2 regions of the Staphylococcus pasteuri genome follow, and region 2 is predicted to be linked to the other one. Evidence: riboswitches for the same ligand, from Rfam matches in the RefSeq annotation. Region 2 holds a riboswitch; the other holds the start of a gene.

Region 1 (4,679 bases), on a different contig from region 2:
TCTAATGGTAGAAGAGGTAAGCGTAGTTCATAGCTTCCAAAGCCTTCATGAGCAGTTAATGCTTTGATTGGTATAGGATTTACGTCTACAGATAGAGCATCTAACAATTGTCCAATTGGTTCGAACGCTTTAGTGATATCGTCCCCGTTTTGTTTAGCGTCATATAAATGTTGGAATTCTTTTGGAATAACATTAGCAATTACTGATATAACGCCATTACCACCACGTTCATAGAAATCAACTACATTATCATCGTTACCACTATAAATTGCAAATTCATCTTGATTAACTCGTTTTTTAACTTCTTCAAAGTAATCAAAATCATTTGTAGCATCTTTAAGTGCAACAATATATTGATTTTTACTTAACGTTTCAACTGTCTCTGGTTCAATCGTCATATTTGTACGAGAAGGCACATTATATAATACAACTGGTAATTCAACCGCATTTGCAATTGTTTCAAAATGTTGTACTAAACCGCGTTGATTCGTTTTATTATAATAAGGTGTAATTAACATGACTGCATCAGCGCCTAATTGTCTAGCTCGAACAGATGCTTGAATTGATTTTTCAGTATTATTTGTGCCAGTACCTGCAATTACAGGTACTTGTTTATCTACTAAATTTACTACAGTTTCTAATACATGCTCTTTTTCATCGTCATTTAAAGTAGGGCTTTCTGCTGTTGTACCATTTACAATGATTGCTTGAGCATTATTTTCTAGTAAAAATGAAACGTGACTTCTTAAAGCATCATAATCTACCTCGTTATTTACGAATGGTGTAGTTAATGCTACACCTACGCCTTTAAACATGTGTGTCATATTAAAGAACTCCTTTCAATTTTAAAACTTGTTCTAAAACTTGAACTGCGTTTAATGCTGCACCTTTCAATAAATTATCTGATGTACACCATACATGGAATGTATTGTCTAAAGAATCGTCTCTACGAATACGACCTACAAACACTTCGTCTTTACCAGTAGAATGTATTGCAAGTGGATATTCATTATTAGCTGGATTATCTACAAGAACTACTCGATCATCTTTGTCAAATAGAGCTTGAATTTCTTCTACAGTTGTATCTTGATCGAATGTGACATCCATTTCCACGCTATGACTATCTTGAACAGGTACACGAACACATGTAGCAGTTACTTTTAAATCTTTATCATTTAAAATCTTACGTGTTTCATCAATCATTTTTTGCTCTTCTTTTGTATAACCATTTTCTAAAAATACATCAATGTGTGGTAACACATTGTTATAAATAGGGTGAGGATAAGCTTCAGGTTCTTTACCATTTGCGCCCTCAGATAAATCTCTCTTACCCTTAATACCAGATCCTGAAACCGCTTGATATGTTGTATAAGCAACACGTTTTAAACCAAATGCTTCTTGTAATACTTTTAAAGGTACAACTGATTGAATTGTAGAACAGTTTGGATTTGCAATGATTCCTCTAGTGAACTTAGGTTCATTAACTTCTGGAACTATTAAATCTACATCTTCTGCCATACGCCATTGACTAGAATTATCAATCACTATAGCACCAGCTTGTTCAAACAGTGGGGCGAAATGTTCACTTGTACCACCACCTGCACTCATTAATACATAGTCAAAATGTTCACTTGCTGCTTCTTCAGTTAATTCTTGTACTGTATATGTTTGTCCTTGAAAATCTATATTTTGACCAGCAGAACGTGCTGAAGAAAATAACACTAATTCGTCAAAGGGAATTGCTTTTCTATCTAATGTTTCTAACATTTTTGTTCCTACTAATCCTGTTGCGCCAACTACTGCTAATTTTGTCATGTGTAAGTCACTCCGTTTTCAATATTATTAATATTGTGAAAAATTAAGTTAAATCAATTATATATCAAAAGCACCGTATAGTTCTTCGACAGCTTTTTCACCATTTTCAGCATCAATGACATAAGAAATACTAATTTCTGATGTGGTTGTTTGGTAGAAGGGGATTTTAGCATTAATTAAAGTTATAAATGCTTTAGATGCAACACCTGACATATCTCTCATACCAGAACCAATTAAAGAAATTTTGACATAAGCTTCGTTAATTTTATAATCAAGAGCTTCAAAATTAACTGCTAACTGTTCTAAAATTTGTGAGATTTGATGTACATCTGAGTCTTTAATACTAAATGATAATTGTAATCCTTCATGGTTAACGATTTGGGAAATCATATCCACGTTAACTGAGCCTTCTTCTAATTCAGTGAATAATTGTGTTAATAAACGATTATCTGGTAGGGGATATGTGATTGTAACATGCATCATGTGTTTATCTAATGCGACCCCAGTTACTGCTTTTTTCTCTAATAAATCACTTCTAGACATAATCCATGTTCCTTTCACATTTGATAAAGTTCTTCCTAAATATAGTGGAATATTGTAATTTTTAGCCAATTCAACACTGCGCGTCTCAAGCACGCCAGCACCAACTGCACTCATTTCCATCATCTCTTCATAAGATACATACTCTAAACGTTTAGCATGACTTAAAATTCGAGGATCTGTGGCATATACACCATCTACATCTGTATAGATTTCGCAAGGTATGTTATTGCTAGCTGCTAATGCCACTGCTGTAGTATCAGAGCCACCTCGACCTAATGTAGTTAATTCATGGTTCTCATTAATTCCTTGAAAACCAGCAATCACAAGTACATCATGTTGCTCAAATGCATCAGTGAAGGTTGATGGGTTAATTTCAGCAATTTTACTTTTTAAGTGATGTCCAATTGTTTTAATTCCAGCTTGGTATCCAGTCATGGCTTTAGCACTAACACCAATATCGTTTAGCACCATAGACAAATACGAAACTGTTTGTTGCTCTCCAGTTGTTAAAAGTAGGGCAAGTTCTTGCTCTTTTGGAGTTGACGTTAAGGATGATACATTTTCCATCAATTGATCTGTAGTTTTACCCATAGCACTCACTACAACAATCAGTTGTTCATCTTGTTCAACTCGATCTTTTAACATGTTGGCTATATTTTTAATCTTTGTAAAATCGCTGACGGAAGATCCGCCAAATTTCAAAACACTTCTATTCAAAATTTGTCCTCCTCAGTTAGTAGGGAGGCCCACCTATTCAATAAAAAAAGAACAAGTCTGGAATGCGACTTGTTCTACATTTATGTACAAGTGATGCACTCCATTATTATCAAATAATGACAAACTCTTAGCTCTTAACCAAAAAGTCCAACAAATGATATCTGCTATTATCATTCGTTTCGGCATTGCCCCCTTTCAATATTAGCTGTTAGCAGACAGTAATCTAATATTTACTCATGTTTAATGCGCCTCATCAAAATCTTATTCAATTGATATGTTTTTATTATACATATCTGACATGTGACTGTAAACCAATAATTGTGATTTTTTCAAATAAACAGAAAATTTTAAAGCCACTTTCTTTTAGCAAAGATTAGTGGCTTTTATGCAAAAGTTTGATTAAAACTTTTGTATTCCTTAAAACCTTATAGCATTTTAATGCTTAGTATCGCTTGTGCAATCGTTAGAAGAACGAGTGTATTCCTTTTTAACTTCTTTCAAAGATCAATAGTTTTTATGCAATCGTTTGTTAAAAATCTTAATAAAATAGGGGACTAAAATCCCATAAAAAACCCTTAAGTGACATCAACATTCACTTAAGGGTAATCAATATACTTTAATTATTGTAATACTCCAATTTCTTGTAAGTACTCTTCATAAGGAATTTCTTTTGAAACAGAACCTTGTGGATTTAAATCAATTACACGGTTAGCAATAGTGTTAATGAATTCAAAGTCATATGACGTAAAAATAAGTGAACCTTTAAATGATTTTAATCCATCATTGACTGCAGTAATACTTTCTAAGTCTAAATGGTTAGTTGGTTCATCTAATAATAATACATTCGCACTTGAAAGCATCATTTTACTTAACATACAACGTACTTTCTCTCCACCTGATAACACGCTTGCTTTTTTCTTAACTTCTTCACCACTAAACAACATACGTCCTAAGAAACCACGTAAGAACGTTTCAGTCTGTTCATCTTCTGGTGCATATTGACGTAACCAATCAACAAGATTCATGTTTACACCATCAAAGTATTCAGAGTTATCTTTAGGGAAGTAACTTAATGAAGTTGTAACGCCCCATTTATATGAACCTTCGTCTGGTTCCATTTCACCAGCTAAAATTTTAAGTAGGGTAGTTTTAGCAATTTCACTATCTCCAATTAAAATAGCTTTATCGTTAGGGTTCATCGTAAATGAAATATTATCTAATACTTTTTCACCGTCAATTGTTTTAGAAAGATTTTGGACACTTAACAAGTCATTACCAATTTCTCTTTCTGGAGTGAATTTCACATATGGATAACGTCTAGATGATGGTTGAATATCATCTAATTCGATTTTTTCTAATTGTTTTTTACGACTTGTTGCTTGTTTAGATTTAGAAGCATTTGCAGAGAAACGTGCCACGAAATCTTGAAGTTCTTTAATTTTTTCTTCTTTTTTCTTATTTTGTTCTTGTACCATTTTTTGAGCTAATTGACTTGATTGATACCAGAAATCATAGTTACCAACATAAACTTTAATTTTACCAAAGTCTAAATCTGCAATATGTGTACATACATTATTTAAGAAGTGACGGTCATGTGATACTAC
Region 2 (4,679 bases):
TTCTAAAGCTTCTTGTTTTGATTTGACACCAATTTGTTCACCATCTTGACCTACTAAACGAAGTTCTTTCGCGCGAATTTTCTCATTAATTTGAGTTTGATCTTTTGCTATGGTTGACACCTCCCAGTATTTTACGAAATTGTCCCAAGCAAAAAGAAGAGCGAGTATCACTACCCGCTCTTCTTCACACATTAATTGTGTAACATGATTAACCTGCCAACTGCTTACAGCGTCGCTACAGGTGAGAAGCGGGAGCTTCTACTTGGTTCGTTTCGTATTCAACGTTACTAATCATACCAACTATTAATGTATTCGTCAACTATTTTTTTATTTAATCATGATGTCTTACTTCTTCCATAGACACATCTTGACGTAAATCCACTTTTTCTAATGGGATTTTTTTAGTTTTATATCTTACTTTATGATAAATAAAGAATGCTAAAAATACTGGGATACCCATATAAGTAATGATAAATCTATTGATATCAAAATCACCAGTCTTAATGAAATCAACATCTTGACCTAAAATAACAATAACACATAAGAATCCAGCAAATATTGGACCAAATGGGAATAATTTAGCTTTATATTTCAATTTAGACTTATCATAATTTTGTTTATCAAATGCGCGTCTAAATCTATAATGACTGACTGCAATACCTACCCACGCGATAAAGCCAGTCATACCACTAGCAGCTACAATATAGTCATAAGCATCACCACTTAAATGTTGTAATAAAAAGATAATAATTACAATTATTCCAGTGATTGCTAGAGAAATATAAGGTACACCATTTCTATTAGTTTTTGAGAATGATGCATATGCTAATTTATCTTTACTCATAGAATATAACATTCTTGTAGAAGCGTACATACCTGAGTTACCTGCGGATAATACGGAAGTTAATATAACAGCATTCATAAATGATGCTGCAAATGCTAAGCCTGCATTTTGGAATACTAATGTAAATGGAGACGTTGATACGCTGCTATCTCCTCCCATTAATGCATTGCTATCATAAGGAATTAACATACCTATAATAAATATCGCTAGAATGTAAAATAGTAATATTCTCCAAAACACTTGTTTAATTGCTTTAGGTACAGCTCTTTCTGGATTTTCAGATTCTCCTGCTGTGATTCCTATTAACTCAGTACCTTGGAAAGAGAACCCTGCAACTAAGAATACACCTAAAATTGATAATAAACTACCGCCTAAATTACCACCTAATATTGGGCCTTCGCCTTTTGTAAATGTTTCAAAGCCTACAAATTTACCGCCCATGATTCCGACAATAGTTAATAAACCTATAATGATAAATATGATAACAGTTACAACTTTAATTAATGCAAACCAGTATTCGCTTTCTCCGTATACTCTAACCGATAGTGAATTCAATGCAAAGATAATAACGAGGAATATACAACTCCAAATCCATGCTGGTACACCTTGCATTGGTGACCAATATTGAATCACTTGTGCTGCAATTGTAACGTCTGCAGCTACTGTAATAACCCAGTTAAACCAGTAATTCCAACCTAATGCGAATCCTAATGATGGATCAACAAAACGTGTTGCATATGTACTAAATGAACCAGAAACTGGTAAATATGTTGCCATTTCTCCTAATGATGTCATTAAGAAAAAGACCATGGCACCAATAATGGCGTATGCTAATAGTGCACCTAACGCACCAGCACTATGAATAGCACCACCAGAAGTCATAAATAGTCCAGTACCGATACACCCTCCTATTGCTATCATGGAAAGATGTCGATCTTTTAAACCTCGTTGAACGCCTTCATTCTGATTTTGATTTTTACTCATAGAAGAATCCTTTCCTTGTATTTAGAGGCTTCAATGTTACTTTTTCAAAGCAAAACTAAATGCATGACTTTCGTTAAAATTGTTAGTTTCATTCAATAATTAACTTTATCATTGCAAATAAAAAAGTGGCTACATACCTTTAAGATATGCAACCACTTTGCTTTTATCTATATTAGGTAGCACATCACATTAAGTGACAGTACAGTTTCTTTCGACAACTGTCCCAACAAACGTCTATTATGGTTAACGTTTGTTTCGGCAATATTACCTTTGACTTGTTCAACATTCGTTCCATACAACTTCTGACAAGCTACTATTTAATATTGCAACCTCTAACTCAACTTTTATTTTAACTACCTTGTAATATACATGAACTGACTGTTAATTTCAAGTTTATCTATGTTTTTTCAAACGAATTTCATCAACTAAATTCCAAATGAATTCATCTTTTTCTAAAGTTTCTTGATCTTGTGAACCATATTGGCGCACATTTACTTCTTTATTTTCTACTTCTTTATCTCCCACTACTATTTGGTAAGGGATTTTTTGCATTTGTGCTTCACGAATTTTATATCCCATTTTTTCATTACGGTCATCGATTTCTACACGTACACCTTGAGATTTTAATTCGTCTTGAATTAATCTAGCATAATCATAATGTAAATCAACATTTACTGGAATGATTTCTACTTGTTTAGGTGCTAACCATGTTGGGAACGCCCCTTTTGTTTCTTCTGTTAAGAATGCTACAAATCTTTCCATTGTAGATACAACACCACGGTGAATAACCACTGGTCTATGTTGTTCTCCATCTTGGCCAATATAAGTTAATTCAAAGCGTTCTGGCAATAAGAAGTCTAATTGTGCAGTTGATAAAGTTTCTTCTTTACCCATAGCTGTTTTAACTTGAACGTCTAATTTTGGACCATAGAATGCCGCTTCGCCAATTGCTTCTTCATAAGTAAGTCCTAACTCATCAGAAGCTTCTTTAATCATTTTTTCAGCTTTTACCCACATTTCGTCATCATCGAAATATTTTTCTTTATCTTCTGGATCACGATAACTTAATCTGAAAGTATAATCTTCAAATCCAAAATCTTTGTATACATCTTGAATTAAATTAACAACACGTTTAAATTCTTCTTTAATTTGGTCAGGTCTTACAAAAATATGAGCGTCATTTAAAGTCATACCTCTTACACGTTGTAATCCAGATACTGCACCACTAGCTTCATATCTATGCATAGTACCTAATTCAGCGATACGAATTGGTAATTCACGATAAGAATGCGGTTTGTTATTATAAACCATCATATGGTGTGGGCAGTTCATAGGACGTAGTACCATTTCTTCTGTCTCATCTAATTTCATTGTTGGGAACATATCCTCTTGATAATGATCCCAGTGACCTGATGTTTTATATAAATCTACGTTAGCGATAACTGGTGTATAAACATGGTCATAGCCCATACTTACTTCTTTATCAACGATATATCTCTCGATTTCACGGCGAATTGTAGCACCATTTGGTAACCATAATGGTAAACCCGCACCTACAAGTTGACTATTTGCGAATAAATCTAATTCTTTACCAATTTTACGGTGATCACGTTCGCGACGTTCTTCTAACATTTGAAGATGTGCTTTTAGATCTTTTTTATCGAAAAATGCTGTACCGTAGATACGTTGTAACATTTTATTGTTACTATCGCCACGCCAATATGCACCAGCTGTAGAAAGTAATTTGAATTCTTTAATTTTTGAAGTAGAAGGTACATGTACACCTCTACATAAATCAGTAAACTCGCCTTGAGAATATAATGTTACATTTTCATCCTCTGGAATCGCATCAATTAATTCTAACTTGTATGGATCGTCTTTGAAGAAATCTTTAGCTTCATCTCTTGATACAACTTTACGTTCTATTTTATGATTTTCATCCACTATTTGTTTCATTGTTTTTTCAATTTTTTCAAAATCGTCAGATGAGATTTTTTCTTCAGTATCAAAATCATAGTAGAATCCACCTTCAATAACTGGACCTACGCCAAATTTAACGTCACCATATAATCTTTTTAAAGCTTGTGCCATTAAATGAGCAGTTGAATGACGTAAAACTTCTAAAGCTTCTTCGCTACCTGGTGTTACAATTTCAATCTCACCATCTGTTTCTAATGGACGTGTTAAATCTACCATTTGCCCATTAAATTTTCCTGCTACTGCTTTTTTACGTAATCCAGGACTTATTGATTGCGCTATATCTTCTGTAGTAGTGCCTTTATCAAATGCTTTTGAATTGCCATCTGGGAATTGAATATTAATTTGATCCATACTATAACCTCCTAAAATATGAAAATCATATCGTTGACTTATTGAATAAATATCAATTTGTAACGAATGTGAGAAAACAAAAAAATCCCGCCCCTAATACAGGGACGAGATCGTCGTGGTACCACCCTAGTTGAACGTCAAAATATAACCAAAAGATTACATTCAACGTCTTCTCTACATAAGATAACGGTCTTGAGCCGAGCATTCATTACAAATGCCATACATTAAAGTAGTAATAATTTAATATATTAACCATATTCTCATCAAGTAATGGCTTTCTGTGTAATAGTGATTAAATTATCTTATCTTCAACAGTTTCAACGATTTAGATTTAAGTCCATTATACAATATTATTTAAAAATATCAATTGTTTCTAAAGTTTTCTCCCTTTAAGAAATATGGTGTTGATAATGTTTTAATTCTTTCAATAATTCTAGCAGCCTTAGTTTTTTCAGCGCCTTCACGTGTCATTGATAAATGATGCTCTAATTCTTCATAACTTAAGTTTGAAGTGAAAAAT

What was found. Region 2 has a riboswitch for lysine ahead of Q4528_RS03935 (amino acid permease). Riboswitches for the same ligand answer to the same signal wherever they lie in the genome.
Region 1: it holds a riboswitch for lysine, as region 2 does, so the genes downstream of both, Q4528_RS06560 (aspartate kinase) here and Q4528_RS03935 (amino acid permease) in region 2, are expected to answer to the same signal.

Annotation. Positions count from the first base shown of each region.
Region 1 covers NZ_JAUOQO010000005.1:25,998-30,676, forward strand. The annotation lists gene dapA (4-hydroxy-tetrahydrodipicolinate synthase) at 1-824, opposite strand, end outside; gene Q4528_RS06555 (aspartate-semialdehyde dehydrogenase) at 826-1,815, opposite strand; gene Q4528_RS06560 (aspartate kinase) at 1,873-3,078, opposite strand; lysine riboswitch at 3,161-3,337, opposite strand; gene Q4528_RS06565 (ABC-F family ATP-binding cassette domain-containing protein) at 3,696-4,679, opposite strand, start outside.
Region 2 covers NZ_JAUOQO010000003.1:66,099-70,777, reverse strand. The annotation lists gene infC (translation initiation factor IF-3) at 1-120, opposite strand, end outside; ribosomal protein L20 leader region at 147-270, opposite strand; gene Q4528_RS03935 (amino acid permease) at 332-1,828, opposite strand; lysine riboswitch at 1,998-2,171, opposite strand; gene thrS (threonine--tRNA ligase) at 2,222-4,159, opposite strand; gene dnaI (primosomal protein DnaI) at 4,523-4,679, opposite strand, start outside.